Regions from separate parts of the Desulfosporosinus meridiei DSM 13257 genome, predicted to be linked through region 1. Evidence: riboswitches for the same ligand, from Rfam matches in the RefSeq annotation. Region 1 holds a riboswitch; each other region holds the start of a gene.

The links. A riboswitch is a leader RNA that binds a small molecule or an ion and turns the genes downstream of it on or off. The one in region 1 is predicted to bind cobalamin.
Region 2: another riboswitch for cobalamin. It lies ahead of DESMER_RS02805 (DUF4430 domain-containing protein); the one in region 1 lies ahead of cobT (nicotinate-nucleotide--dimethylbenzimidazole phosphoribosyltransferase).
Region 3: another riboswitch for cobalamin. It lies ahead of DESMER_RS02455 (ABC transporter substrate-binding protein); the one in region 1 lies ahead of cobT (nicotinate-nucleotide--dimethylbenzimidazole phosphoribosyltransferase).
Region 4: another riboswitch for cobalamin. It lies ahead of DESMER_RS02100 (nitrogenase component 1); the one in region 1 lies ahead of cobT (nicotinate-nucleotide--dimethylbenzimidazole phosphoribosyltransferase).

What each region holds. Positions count from the first base shown of each region.
Region 1 is NC_018515.1:1,509,471-1,512,934, reverse strand. Features, by position in the region: gene DESMER_RS06965 (ParM/StbA family protein) at 1-712, opposite strand, end outside; cobalamin riboswitch at 901-1,087, shown strand; gene cobT (nicotinate-nucleotide--dimethylbenzimidazole phosphoribosyltransferase) at 1,202-2,281, shown strand; gene cobU (bifunctional adenosylcobinamide kinase/adenosylcobinamide-phosphate guanylyltransferase) at 2,309-2,944, shown strand; gene cobS (adenosylcobinamide-GDP ribazoletransferase) at 2,951-3,464, shown strand, end outside.
Region 2 is NC_018515.1:600,584-604,047, forward strand. Features, by position in the region: gene DESMER_RS02800 (5-methyltetrahydropteroyltriglutamate--homocysteine S-methyltransferase) at 1-262, shown strand, start outside; cobalamin riboswitch at 843-1,022, shown strand; cobalamin riboswitch at 1,216-1,394, shown strand; gene DESMER_RS02805 (DUF4430 domain-containing protein) at 1,587-2,393, shown strand; gene DESMER_RS02810 (hypothetical protein) at 2,453-3,256, shown strand; gene DESMER_RS02815 (outer membrane protein assembly factor BamB family protein) at 3,402-3,464, shown strand, end outside.
Region 3 is NC_018515.1:529,873-533,336, forward strand. Features, by position in the region: gene metH (methionine synthase) at 1-1,360, shown strand, start outside; cobalamin riboswitch at 1,604-1,798, shown strand; gene DESMER_RS02455 (ABC transporter substrate-binding protein) at 2,033-3,464, shown strand, end outside.
Region 4 is NC_018515.1:449,953-453,416, reverse strand. Features, by position in the region: gene cobO (cob(I)yrinic acid a,c-diamide adenosyltransferase) at 1-356, opposite strand, end outside; gene DESMER_RS02100 (nitrogenase component 1) at 500-1,372, opposite strand; cobalamin riboswitch at 1,517-1,702, opposite strand; cobalamin riboswitch at 1,840-2,022, opposite strand; gene DESMER_RS02095 (NADH-quinone oxidoreductase subunit G) at 2,101-3,033, opposite strand; gene DESMER_RS02090 (hypothetical protein) at 3,132-3,398, opposite strand.

The DNA.
Region 1 (3,464 bases):
CCCACTTTAACCCTTTTTCAATACTAAAGGAGTTCGGAGGATCGAGCATAACTCCATCATAGAAAGTAGCAATATCCGTAGTTCTAAACCCCGGATCAATGACCACAACGTACCCGCTAAACAACTTAGGACTAGTTGGGATTCCGTAATCATTAAGAGTTTCCTTAATAAAAACGCCATAACTTTGGGGAAGTACACGAGAGCGCAAAATGTTGAGCTGACGGGTCATTCCTTCCAAGGGCCCGGAACGGAACATGACTGAAAAAGAGCCTTTCAACTCAGCTTCATATTTGTCCTTTAGGGATGCATAGTATTTAACAGGAACGCCGGTTCCCAGGTAGACATTCGCTTTGGGACTCTTTTGAGCAAGGGCTAAAGCGACCACCAATAAGGCAGTAGCTTCTTCATCCGAGGATTTGTCCTCGTCCCAACAATAATGGGCTTCGTTGGGATTTAAGCTTTCCGCTAAACTCCCCATAAAATAATGCTTCTCTACACCCGTGGAGTTATTCTTAACAATCACGTCCAAGGATGCTATTTGAGTTTGTAAATCAGACCCCTTACCAATTAAGGTATTACCTAATGTTGAAAAAATTCGTTCATTGCCTTTACAAATGACAGCGGGAAATAAAACCTTTGTTTCACCTGTATCTAGTTTAATCGCTCCAAATCCAGGATCCGCTCCAGCTACTAGGATATCACTTTCAAACACACCGGTTCCTCCTATTCGTCCAATAACAGTCTATTTTCTATAAAACAGTCTATAAAAATTGAAAAAGTACGTGCTTACTAATACCTACCATTATATACGAAGGAAACTCTCTTGTAAAAATCTGTGTCAAAGAATTCTCTAATATTTTCCTTGAGATTCAAAAAAAGTTGTGCTATTCTAAAATAAATTAATACCCTACATTTTAGGTGCCCCTAAGGGAGAATAGGGAAGTTCGGTAAGTTATACTATAACAAATCCGACGCGGACCCACCACTGTATTCGATGAGCTTCGTGAACCACTGGTTTTTCCGGGAAGGTTGACGAGCAAAGCGATGAATCGATAGCCAGGAGACCTGCCTAAAGATGTTTATGTCTTTTCATTATTTTATGGGAAGCAGCGGTGATGACGGTAAAGTCCCGACTACAGTTTATTTGTGGTCGGGACTTTTCTATTTTGAAAATTATTATAAAATAGGGGGAGGAAATTATATGGAAAGCTTCACCGAAGAACAACTCTACACTCAATTACAAAAACTAATTTCGGACATCAAAGGTCTGGACCAAGAAGCAATGGATCAAATTCAAGGGCGTTTAGATTCTCTCACAAAGCCCCAAGGAAGTCTGGGCCAGTTAGAACATATTGCCAAGCAACTTGGTGGGATTCAACGAACCTCCAAGCCGATAATTCAAAAGAAAGCCGTTCTCACAATGGCAGGAGATCACGGTGTCGTTGAAGAAGGAGTAAGTGCCTTTCCCCAAGAAGTAACTCCTCAGATGGCCTATAACATTATGAATGGCGGCGCAGCCATCAATGTCTTAGCGCGGCAGGCAAATGCCGAGGTCTTTTTAACAGATGTAGGTATTGCCTTCCCGATAGAGGGACAACTTATTCAAAAACGCGTAGCCAATGGCACCAAAAACATGACTAAAGGTCCGGCTATGTCACGTTATGAAGCTTTGCAAGCTCTCCTGGCCGGTGCCTCAGTGGCGGAGGAAAAGATTCGTGAAGGCTATAACCTCTTTGCCACCGGGGAACTGGGAATTGGCAATACTACCCCCAGTTCTGCCATTGTTGCTTTATTAACTAATTCTCCTATCGAAGAAGTTGTCGGACGGGGGACAGGCATTGACGATGAGGGAATCATAAGAAAACGCCGGGCTATTGAAAAAGCCATTGAGGTCAATCAGCCGGACACCTCGGATGCTCTAGATGTTCTTAGCAAAGTCGGGGGCTTAGAAATCGCCGCAATTGCCGGTTCCATCCTGCAAGCTGCTGCCAGCCATGTTCCCATTGTCATTGATGGCTTTATCTCCACTGCTGGGGCACTCATTGCGGCTAAACTTGCTCCACAATCCATTGCTTATATGATCCCTTCTCACGGTTCAATGGAAATAGGCCACCGTAAAGCTTTGGCCGGTCTGGGCCTCGATCCTGTGCTCAACCTTAATATGAGGCTTGGCGAAGGAACAGGTGCAGCCTTGACCTTTTATTTCGTAGAAGCAGCTCTTCGTATCATCGAGGAAATGGCTACCTTCGCCGATGCGGGAGTTAGCGAAAAATCCAGCTAATATTAACTACGGGGAGTCGATGAACCTATGTCTCAGTTTACACTCATCACAGGTGGTGCTCGGAGCGGCAAGAGCTCTTTTGCAGAACTTCTTGCTGCTCAGGACAATCGTCCGGTCATTTACATTGCAACAGCCCAAATCTGGGATGGGGAAATGGCTATTCGGGTTAAAAAACACCAACAGCAGCGTCCCTCCTCTTGGCGGCTCATCGAAGAGCCCTTGGAAATTGGGCAAACCTTAACTCAACTTAAAGATGAGGAGGGAGTCATCCTTCTTGATTGTGTCACTCTTTGGCTTACAAATATGCTCCTAGCCGGACAAGCCGAACACTCAAGTCAGGAAGCATATGAATCAGAATCAACTCCCGATTCCCCAGATCACTCCCATCTTTATAACCATGTAGAGCCGAAAGTCTTGGCTGCGGTTAAAGAAGTTGCAGGTCTTGCTCAAGAGATTAAACCGAAGGTCATCTTTGTCAGCAACGAAGTAGGACAAGGGATAGTCCCCGAAAACCCCTTAGCTCGGGCCTACAGGGATTTAGCCGGACGAAGCAATCAGATATTGGCCAGAAGTGCTGACCATGTGTATATGGTTATCGCCGGTTTACCTATGGATTTGAAAACCTCCGGCGAGAAGCTGCTTGCTTCTCTGCACAAGGAGTGATTATAAATGCGCGGGCTTCTGATTGCTCTGACTTTTTTCACTCGCATCCCTTTACCTGTTCCCCAAGACATCACAACAGAAGAATTCACACGAAGCTATCGCTTCTATCCCCTAGTGGGGTTGATCATTGGTCTGCTCCTCTGGCTGTTGGCCAAAGCCCTTATTCCATATTTTCCACCTTTGGTTATAGGGGCTATCTTGTTAGGTGCTGAGTTAATGCTCACCGGAGGAATTCACCTAGATGGTTTCATGGACAGCATGGATGGCTTATTATCCGCTCGAAGCCCCGAGAGGATTTTAGAAATCATGAAGGACAGCCGAGTTGGCGCTCATGCCTCCATGGCTTTGGTGGGCTTGCTGCTCTTAAAGTTCAGCTTACTTGCCAGCCTGACTCCCTCAATGTTAACTATTTTGATTATAATGCCTATGCTCGCACGCTGGGTCTTTCAGATAGGGGTTATTGCCTTTCCCTATGCTCGTTCTCAGGGACTGGGCAAAGGATTTCACGAAGCTTCTCAGT
Region 2 (3,464 bases), 910 kb from region 1:
CGATTTTGCCCCGCTAAAAGAAGTTTCCGGTGATAAGCAGGTGGTTCTGGGGCTGGTCTCCTCAAAAACCGGACAACTGGAGGATAAGGAGCAGATCATTGCCCGCATTCAGGAAGCGGCCCGGTATATTCCCGCCGACCGTCTGTGCTTAAGTCCCCAGTGCGGCTTTGCCTCCACTGAGGAAGGTAATATTCTGAGCGAAGAGGAGCAATGGGCGAAACTTATCTTGGTTAAGGAAATTGCCGAGGAAGTTTGGAAGTAAGAGGGGTAGAGTATACAGACATCAGTTGCAGCAACAAGGGCTGAAGCTTCGTACTATGTAATCTAAAAAGCCGTCACTGGGTGTGGCGGCTTTTTTAAAACGGTCAGAGGTACTAATCGTATAATTACATAGTTTCCTTCTATATAATAATGAAGCTGTTTCTAGCTGACCTGCCGCTTGCAATCCAAACCAGCGTCACTTATGGCACTGGTTTTATTTTCTGGAAGACGTAAGCAGATGATGATCTTGAGCTAGGAGACCTACTTAAGCCAACGATCCGATAACCTAGGGATGATAGGAGGTGTTTTGACCTTTGTTTTTGGGATTACTGTAGTACCTAAAAATGGTTAAGCTTTTTACGCTTCAATGTGGTAAAAAGCTTTTTTATTTCGGTTTTACTATCAATGGCTTCGGATTCCTGGGCAAGTTTGTTTGCCGCGGGCAGAAGCGGGTGCAGCTGCGTCAGGAATCGACAGTTTTATAACGACGGGATTCTCTCTATTTAGTCAAAATATTCTGTTGACTCAAGCTGTTAATTGGTATAATGTAGGTGATAATCAAGAGTCGAAAATTTAACTCAACTTAATATGTTGAATATGGTTGCTTAAAGCATCAAAATGGGAACACTGGTGAAAATCCAGGACAGCCCCGCTACTGTATGAATGACGAATCCCTTATAAGAATCCACTGGGTAAGCCCGGGAAGGCAAGGGAGGAGGATGATTTCGAGTCAGGAGACCTGCCATGTTCAAAAGTCACAACTCTTTCGGGGGAAGGTAAGTGTGGTAAATTAGAGTAATAGATGCGGACATCTTACTTTAGCGTGTCATGTTTGCGAAGGGCCGAAAGAATCGGCTCTTTTTTTGTGCTCAGAAAGTACGGTTTGCAGTGTCTTCTGGCGCTATAAGATTGAGGTGAGGCGAATAACAAATTAAGCAAGGGACAAGCTCTAAAAACTGAATAGCTGATTAGGGTTGCTGAAAAGCATTAATAAGGAATCCGGTGCGAAGCCGGAACAGCCCCGCTACTGTATGAAGGACGAATCCCTTATAAGAATCCACTGGGTAAGCCCGGGAAGGCAAGGGAGGAGGATGACTTCGAGTCAGGAGACCTGCCCTGATCAGGATCATAAGTCTTTCGGGGGGAAGCAAGTGGATCAACTTAGCTGTGGATGACAAGAACTAGGAGCAGGCTTTAGGCTACCTATTTTTATCGTCATCTTTACAGTGTGGTCACATTATCCCAGAACCGAAAACATCGGTTCTTTTTTATTGAGGCGGAAATTTCAGAGGGAAGAAAACAAATTAATTCGAAGGGGGATAGCCATGTTAAAAATCAAACAAAAGTTTCTTGGTTTAGCAATGACTTTAACCTTGGGCCTGACCTTCTTTGTCGCTCCGGCACCGGCTGAGGCAGCTATGGATACTCTAACCTTTGCCGATTCCGAGCATTTTAACATCTTAGGTGAGATCGATGACGAAGTCACGAACATCCAGGTCGTCGGCTTAGACGGCACTACCGGGATGACGGAAGAAATCGCCGATCCGGAAAACATTCAGTGGACCACCTCAGACTCTTCCGTGGTTAAGTTCCTGGACGGGACAACGGAAGTCGCCACCATCGACGACACAGATACCGTCAAAATCAAATTGCTGGACGAAGGCCGGGCCTATATCACGGTTCACTACGACGCCATGGAAATCAGCGCCTACGTGGTAGTGGAGTCGGACAGTGCCGCGACGCCCAGCATATCCGGTATTTCCGTTCAAGTGGATGCCCCCGGCACGGCAAATGACCTTTCTGTCACCAACCAAACCGTGTACCTTACGGACCTGGCTTGGCTGGCCGATCAATACAATACCCTGCAGAAAAATTGCTCGGCCCTGCACGCTTTAGCCATGGCTGGAAACACTCATTATTCCGACCCCGACTGGGCGGAAAATAACCTCACCCTTTTTAACGGCGGCGGCTATGTCTACGGCATCGGCTCCGACTTCGATTCCGGTGTGGAAGGCTGGCAGTACTATGTGGTACACTCCAACAGTTCAATGGATGTTCCCGATTATCCGGCCTCCCGTTATGAGCTGCAATCCGGCGATACCGTAGTCTGGGAGTATAAATGGCTGCATTAATTCACTGAGGCGGAAATTTCAGAGGGCAGAAAACAAATTAATTTAAAGGGGGAAAAAGTGTGTTTAAAACCAAACAAAAAATTCTCGGTTTAGTAATGAGTATGGCCCTGGGGCTGACCTTCTTTGTCGCTCCGGCGCCGGCTGCGGCGGCTACGGATATGCTGACCTTGGCCAATTCCGATCACTTTACCATTTTAGGCGAAGTGGACGACGAAGTATCCAATATCCAGGTTGTCGGTTTAGACGGCACCACCTGGATGACGGAAGAAATCGCCGATCCGGAAAACATCGAGTGGACCACCTCAGACTCTTCCGTGGTTAAGTTCCTCGACGGGACAACGGAGGTCGCCACTATTGACGACACGGATACCGTTAAAATCAAACTGCTGGACGAAGGCCGGGCCTATGTCACGGCTCACTATGACAGCATGGAAATCAGCGCCTACGTGGTAGTGGAAACAGACGGTTCTGCGACGCCCAGCATATCCGGCATTTCTGTTGTCGTAGATGCCCCGGGTACGGCAAATGACTTTACGGCTACCAATCAAACCGTGTACCTTGCCGACCTGAGCTGGCTCACGGATGACAGCAAAACCCTGCAGAAGAATTCCTCTGCTCTCCACGCTTTAGCCATGGCTGGAAACACTAACTATTCCGACCCTGACTGGGCGGAAAATAACCTCACCGTCTTCAGCGGCGGCAGCTATGTCTACGGCATCGGCAGCGACTTTGCCTCCGGCACGGACGGCTGGCAGTACCATGTGGTACACTCCAACAGCACAACGGACGTTCCCGCCTATGCCGCCTCTGTTTATGAGCTGACATCCGGTGATACCGTAGTTTGGGAATACAAAGGCTGGTAAGTTAAGCTCTTTTGCCCTCTGAAATTTTAATATAATTCTGCCGCTCAAGTCAGGAAGGGAATACCCCTTCCTGATTTAGGCGTTTAAAAAATTATCTATAAAAAGTAATTTTGGTTAAAATTACCAATTAACTGGGGGAGATAACATGAAGTTTGCCCACAAAGGGCTGAATTTGTTCTTAGTCCTTCTTTTAATAATCGGCTCCGTC
Region 3 (3,464 bases), 980 kb from region 1:
TTCAGTCATTCTGTCTTGCAATAATTTCGAAGTGATTGATCTAGGAGTCATGGCCTCTTGCGAAGTAATACTTCAGGCAGCTAAAAGAGAAAAGGCTGATATCATAGCTCTGAGTGGGCTGATTACGCCGTCACTAGATGAGATGTCGAATGTGGCAGAGGAAATGGAGCGGCAAGGGTTTAATATTCCCCTGATGATTGGCGGAGCAACAACTTCTAAGACTCACACAGCCTTAAAGATTGCACCCAAGTATTCAAAGGGAGTCGTGTATAGCGTCGACGCTTCAAAGGCTGTAGAAGTTGCCAAAAAGCTGGTGGATAGGAATCAGCGAGATGGCTATTTGACCCAATTAGGGGAAGAATACCAAGCTATACGAGAAAACTATGGGAAAATTGAACGCAAGATGGTACCCCTGGAAGAAGCTCGAGCAAAGAAATTTAAACTGGATTGGACTAAGGAGCATATAACGATTCCTAACTTGATTGGAATCAAACATTTAGAGAATTTCCCGATCAGGGAGCTAAGAAACTATATTGATTGGTCGTATTTCTTTGTTGCCTGGAATATGGGAATGGCGTATCCGAAAATTATGAAGGATCCTAAATACGGCGAGGAAGCTAAAAAACTTTTTGAGGATGCTAATCAAATGTTAGATTTAGTAGAGCAGGAAGGCATACTGACAGCCAATGCCGTTTTGGGTATTTTTCCAGCAAACTCTCTAGGTGATGACCTTGAACTTTACCATAATGGCAGGGTCACAACCTTCAATATGTTAAGGCAACAAGCGGTTTCCAAGGAGAATGTCTATCGATCCCTTGCCGATTATATAGCTCCTAAGGAGAGCGGGATAACGGATTATTTAGGTGGATTTATTGTGACGACAGGAATAGGCGCTAAGCAGTATGCAGAGAAACTCAAAGAACAAGGGGACGACTACGGAGCCATCATGGTCAAACTTCTGGCCGATCGGTTAGCAGAAGCTTTCGCAGAGTTATTACATCTTCAAGTGCGAAAGGATTATTGGGGATACTCTCCTGATGAAAGTACAAAATCTATAGCAGCGTTAACAGAATCATTTAGGGGGATCAGGCCGGCCTTTGGATATCCTTGTCTCAGGGATCATGCTGAGAAAACAAAGCTTTTCCAACTTTTAGAGGGAGAACGGCATACGGGTGTCACGTTAACAGAACATTATATGATGGACCCGGTTGCTAGTGTGTGTGGGTTGTATTTCGCTTCTGAGGAGGCCGACTATTTTGATATCAACAGGGTCGATAAGGAGCAATTGGATGATTATGCAAGGCGTAATCAGAAAGGTCTTAAAGAGATCGAGAAGATGTTAGGTACTATTTTGAGATAAAATAAAGAATAAGGAAGAGAAGGTCTGTATCAAAATTTAGTTTATAGTTTGATACAGACCTTTACGCTACAGGTAATCATCTTCGATATAAAAAAGTGTGCTCCTCTATCATATGCTTGTTTGGTGTGCATTGATCAAAAAAGAAAATAATGCTAAAATTCCGAAAAGGCTATTGAAAAAGAAAAAAGGTTATGCTAACCTGTAAAAAACGCAAGTACAAGTAATTTTCTATATATCAAAGTAATTGAATAATTAGGAATAAGTGATTTTTTCTCTGAGGGGAAGAAATTGAAAAGGGAAGTCAGTGGAAGCTGACGCGGTGCCCGCCACTGTAAGAGGGAGTCAACTTACATAATGTCACTGGGGAACTATCTCTTGGGAAGACGTAAGCTGATGATGAACTTAAGCCAGGAAACCTGCTTATTTCCAGGTCAGAACTGCCTACGGGAATGTTAGGGGGTGTTTGAGTGTATTTGGGAGTACTTTTATTGTCAGATACCAGCTAAACCTTTTACCTTAGATGGGGTAAAGGGTTTTTGTTTTTTATCATTAGCCAAGATAGCTCTAGTTGCACTTTGCTGGTCGCAGTTTTAAGGATATCACATAGATGGATCTACTATACGAGGGGAGTAGCCATCTTGTGCATTCAAATAAAAATTTGGGGGTAAATGAATGAAAAGAAAAATATTTCGATTTTTCATTACCGTGGTCACCATGACCACAATGTTAGTCGGTTGTGCAGCCAGCCCAACCGCAACGGTTCCAGCAAATAAACCAAGCAGCGTCATCATCGCAATTCAGCAAGATGCCGAACCTGCAGCAGGTTTTGACCCGATCACAGGTTGGGGATCAAGTCAGAACGATCCATTAATTCAAAGTATCCTGGTAAATGTCCAAGATGACGTTTCTATTGCGTGCGACCTTGCTACAGAATATTCCGTCTCTGATGATGGATTGGTCTGGACATTTAAGATACGTCCCGATGTGAAATTCACTGACGGCGTCGCACTCACAGCAAAGGACGTTGCCTTTACTTTTAATACCGCTAAGAAAACCGTATCCTCGCGAGACCTTTCTATGTTTGAAAAGGCTGAGGCTATTGATGACACTACGGTGAAATTAACCCTAAATAAACCCTATTCACCATTCATATATATTGTGGCGTGTCTGGGTATTGTGCCTGAACACGCATACAATTCTGCCTACGGAACAAATCCTATCGGCTCCGGACCTTTTATGCTCAAACAGTGGGATAAAGGCGAGCAGGTAATTTTTGAAGCTAACCCTGACTATTATGGCAAAGTATCAAAAATGAAGCAGTTGACAGTTGTGTTTATGACCGAGGAAGCGGCGTACGCAGCAGCTAAGGCTGGACAGGTAGACATTGCTTATTCCAGTGCTTCTTTCACGAAAACTCCGATTCCGGGATATGAAATCGTAGATTTCACAACCACTGATCACAGAGAGTTGAATTTGCCGGTGATACCTGCGGGAAATATGGTTAAAACAATAAACGGTGACAAAGAAGTTAAAGGGGGTAACGATGTTACCAGCAATCTGGCGGTGCGCCAAGCTATGTCCTATGCCATAGACAGACAAAAAATAGCAGATATTGTTTTTAATGGCTACGCAACTCCGGCGTACAGCGCCAGCCCGGGCCTGCCCTGGGAGAATGAGGCTGTTAAAGTAGAGTATAATCCTGAAAAGGCAAAATCTATCATGGAGGCCGATGGCTGGGTCAAGAATAAGGACGGCATATATGAAAAGAATGGTCTTGTTGCCGAAGTCACAGTAACCTGCATGGCTGAAGCCACTCGCCAAAGTATTCTAATGGCTGTTAAAGAAATGTTGGATAAGTTTGGAATCAGAATTAATATTAAAGGTGGCATGCCATGGGAAGAAATCGATCCATTGACCTATTCCGCCCCTAATTTGATTGGCGGAGGAGCATATTCACCTATAAGCGACATCGGCAGATTTTATACCGGCAAGAACCGTGCTGTCTATTCAAACAAAGCTGTAGATAAGCACATGAACGACGGTCTGGCGGCTAAAACCGTTGAAGAAACTTATAAGAATTTTAAGCTTGCAGCCTGGGATGGCA
Region 4 (3,464 bases), 1.1 Mb from region 1:
GGTAGAAAACGATAATTCACAGCAGCCATAATCTCATCCAGGATGACCATGTCCCACTCCTCGCTCATGATTGCCTCAATAGCATAATTCAGACAAACCCGCATTTCTCTTTTCAAACTACCTGTTTCTTCATCGCTCATTTCCCAAACAAATTTGTCATTTTCTTTGTAACGAAAGATTTGAAAGTGGGGTTCTAAGGCGGCGATAACTTTCATTTCTCCGGTATCCCATCCTTTTAAAAATTGAACCATATTAACCTTAAGTCCCTGCCCATAGGCTCTGATTCCTAACCCAATTGCTGCCGTGGTCTTACCCTTTCCAGCACCGGTATAAATATGGATAAGTCCTTGTTCCATGCTTTTGTCTCCCTTCTTTTGACTTAGTACTTAAAACTTGTCCAATCATGAGACTCTACTTCTACAAGGCGGAGTGGTACCCCAATACAACAAAGAATTTGATATTCTCGCCCTTGTAAGGTACGCTCCTCCAATATTAAAAGTTATCCTGCGATAAAAGAAGCTAAATAGTCATAGCCTCTTTTTCCGATATACTCGTAATCCATCCCAGTATAGATAGATCCGCTCAAGCCTACTTGTGGAATAGACACATATTGGGCAGAGCCTGGGCCCAGGAGTCTCTGATAAAGCGGGTCACCAACAATGATATCCGGCCGTATTATTTCGATCCACCGGGCAAGGGCTTCCTTGTCTTCAAACAAGTGGACATGGGAAAGCGACTTTTCCTGATAAACTTTCTCCATTCGCCTATCCATTTTTATCAGGCTGGCTGTTTTAACATAGTTAAGCCCAAAGTCATTAAGCAGACAAGCAGCCATGCAAGAAGCAAAGAGGGGTTCACCTATCACGACGGCGCTTTGTCCAGACTGTGGCTTCCTGGTGGGGGCATATCTTTCCTGACTTGTTAAGCTTTGCGGAAGGCCTGGGATCTCACCCAAAACTTTAAACAACTGCCGCATACCCCATAAACCTACCGGTACATTCAAACTATAAGGTATCGAATATTCTATTTCCATATACCGAGCAAGACCTAGCCCCTCATGGGATACGACAAGGTTTAAGGCTGCTGAGGACATTTTTCTATAGGTCTCCAAGCCAATTTTCTCTAAGGGCGAGCAATTGATTTCCAAACCTAGTTTACCCAGTTCGTCAATGATTTCGAAAAAATGGGATTCTTCGCCCAGACTTAGAGGGGTATACCCAATAATATTTACTTGATTTATCTTCTTTTCCCTCCTTTGCCGAAACGTAAGATCAATAAGGTATTGTGAATACCTGTCAAACATAGATATACTGAATTTTTCCGATTCCTTCGGATCACTTTCCTCCAATCCAGGAACTTGAAGTAGTTGCATAAGAACTCCCTCCTCCAGTGGTTCTTATCTACTGTACTCACTAAAAGATTCGACAATAAAAAACCTCTCAACCGATAGTCGAGAGGCTAAACGCTGAAAAATATTGCTCAGCACAAATAAAACCTCCTCCATCGCTCGTGGATTTGTGGCATAGAGCTTTAGGCAGGTCTTCTGACTTCAGGTCATCAATGATTCACACCTTCCCAGTCTTAACCAGTGGCATAACTGAACCATTTCCCCATCACAGCGGCGGGACCATGCAGGAATTACACCTGCTTCCCTTTTAAACCAAAGTTCTCAAACTTTAGTACCTAAATCTATTAGTTTTTAATTGTCTATCTGACCCTACGGCAATTATGCAGTACATTCCTCCGCTCTCTAATTGCATTGGTAGAGCAGCTCCCTGTAATAAATGAAGCCCTCCAGAAATGAAGGGCTAAACAGCAAGTCCCTCCACCCATCTTCCGTGAGTAAAGCATAAGCAATCAGGTCTCCTGGCTCAGGTTCCTCGTAAACTGCCTCCTTCTCAAGTTTCCTCAGTGGATGTGGCAGTAACTCCCCATTACAGTGGCGGGACCGCGTCGGATTTCAACCGACTTCCCTGTTACAATTTTTCAGTAAGAAAAATCTCTTGCTTATCTATATAAATTGGCAAACTAAACTTATCATAAAGGCGACCCTCGGTCAAGTGTCTGCTACAAGCAAGACAGAAACCACTTAGTAAAGGCCTATTTTTCCAGCATATTTATCTTTTCTAGTATATTGCCTAAACCTAGAAACTCCGCCCAGCTAACTTGAATAAACTCACCATCTTGATTGATGAAAGGCAACTCCGTCCGGTGAGGGTTATAACTAAAATCAGCGCCCATACGCCCTTTAAGACAAAGCGGTCGGCCATTGGCAGCCGATTTTGCTATAACCCCAACAACTTTGCCATGTTTTGAGTTAATAACAAATTTACAGCCGTAATCGCAAAATGTACAGGTTACTTCTTCTGTCGTAAACTCCCACACTCTGCCTTTACCTACCATACTCTTATCCACAAGAGCTCCCACTGGACAGATTGCTACGCATCTATTGCAATAAACACAAGCCGAATCCTTTAAGTCGGTGTCCATAAAAGTTGAAATCTTAGTCTCAAATCCACGATTTGCAAAACTAATTACACTGCGTTCCGCTACTTCCTCACAAGTAGCAACACATTTTCCGCATAATATGCATTTGTTGAGATCTCTTAAGATATATGGGTTTGTATCATCAATGGGAAGCCGGCGTTTTTCCCCATTGTAAACTTTTCCGTTTACACCATATTCATAGGCATAGTCTGCCAATGAACATTCCCCCAGCTTTTGACAGGTCATGCAGTCTAAGGGATGATTGGCGACCAACAGATTAAGAATTGTTTTACGTGCATTCCTAACTTTTGGATTCTGCGTTTCTACCTTCATGCCTTCAGCTGCTTGAATAGCACAAGATGGAGAAAGATTACGCATTCCTTCGATTTGAACAACACATAAGCGGCAAGCGCCGGAGGGAGTAAGCGCTGGGTCATGACACAAGGTAGGAATTGGAATATTATTCAGGCGACAGGCCTCAAGTACAGTTGTACCTTTCGGGACACTGACTTTTCGTCCGTCGATGGTTAAAGTAAGGCTCTCCATGTGTTTCACTCCTTAACTATAAATTGTTTATTTTACTACATCATTAAAACTCTTTTTTGAGCTTGTTACATATCGGCTTATTTCTATTTTTTACATGACTATTTCGCAAGCATCCTAAGTTTAGGCTTATCTCTGGCTTGAACCTCAGCAACAAGCTCGTCGTAGAGGTCATGAAGTCTTGATAGACCTTGAGCTACCTGTTGAAGGGTGCAGTTATTTGCTACATATTCCCTTTCATCTGAAAATCCTACCATGATAAAATCCGTGAATTCTACTATTTTCTGCGTATCATAATTTATAACAACAAGTGATAACCCTTGGCCTTCGGGCTTGAGCTTAAATACTGAATCGGCTGGTTCTTGCATCAACGAAGTCCTCCTTAGATATTTAGTTTGATCTCGTTATAAGAATGTTTAAGATTTGTCAATTTA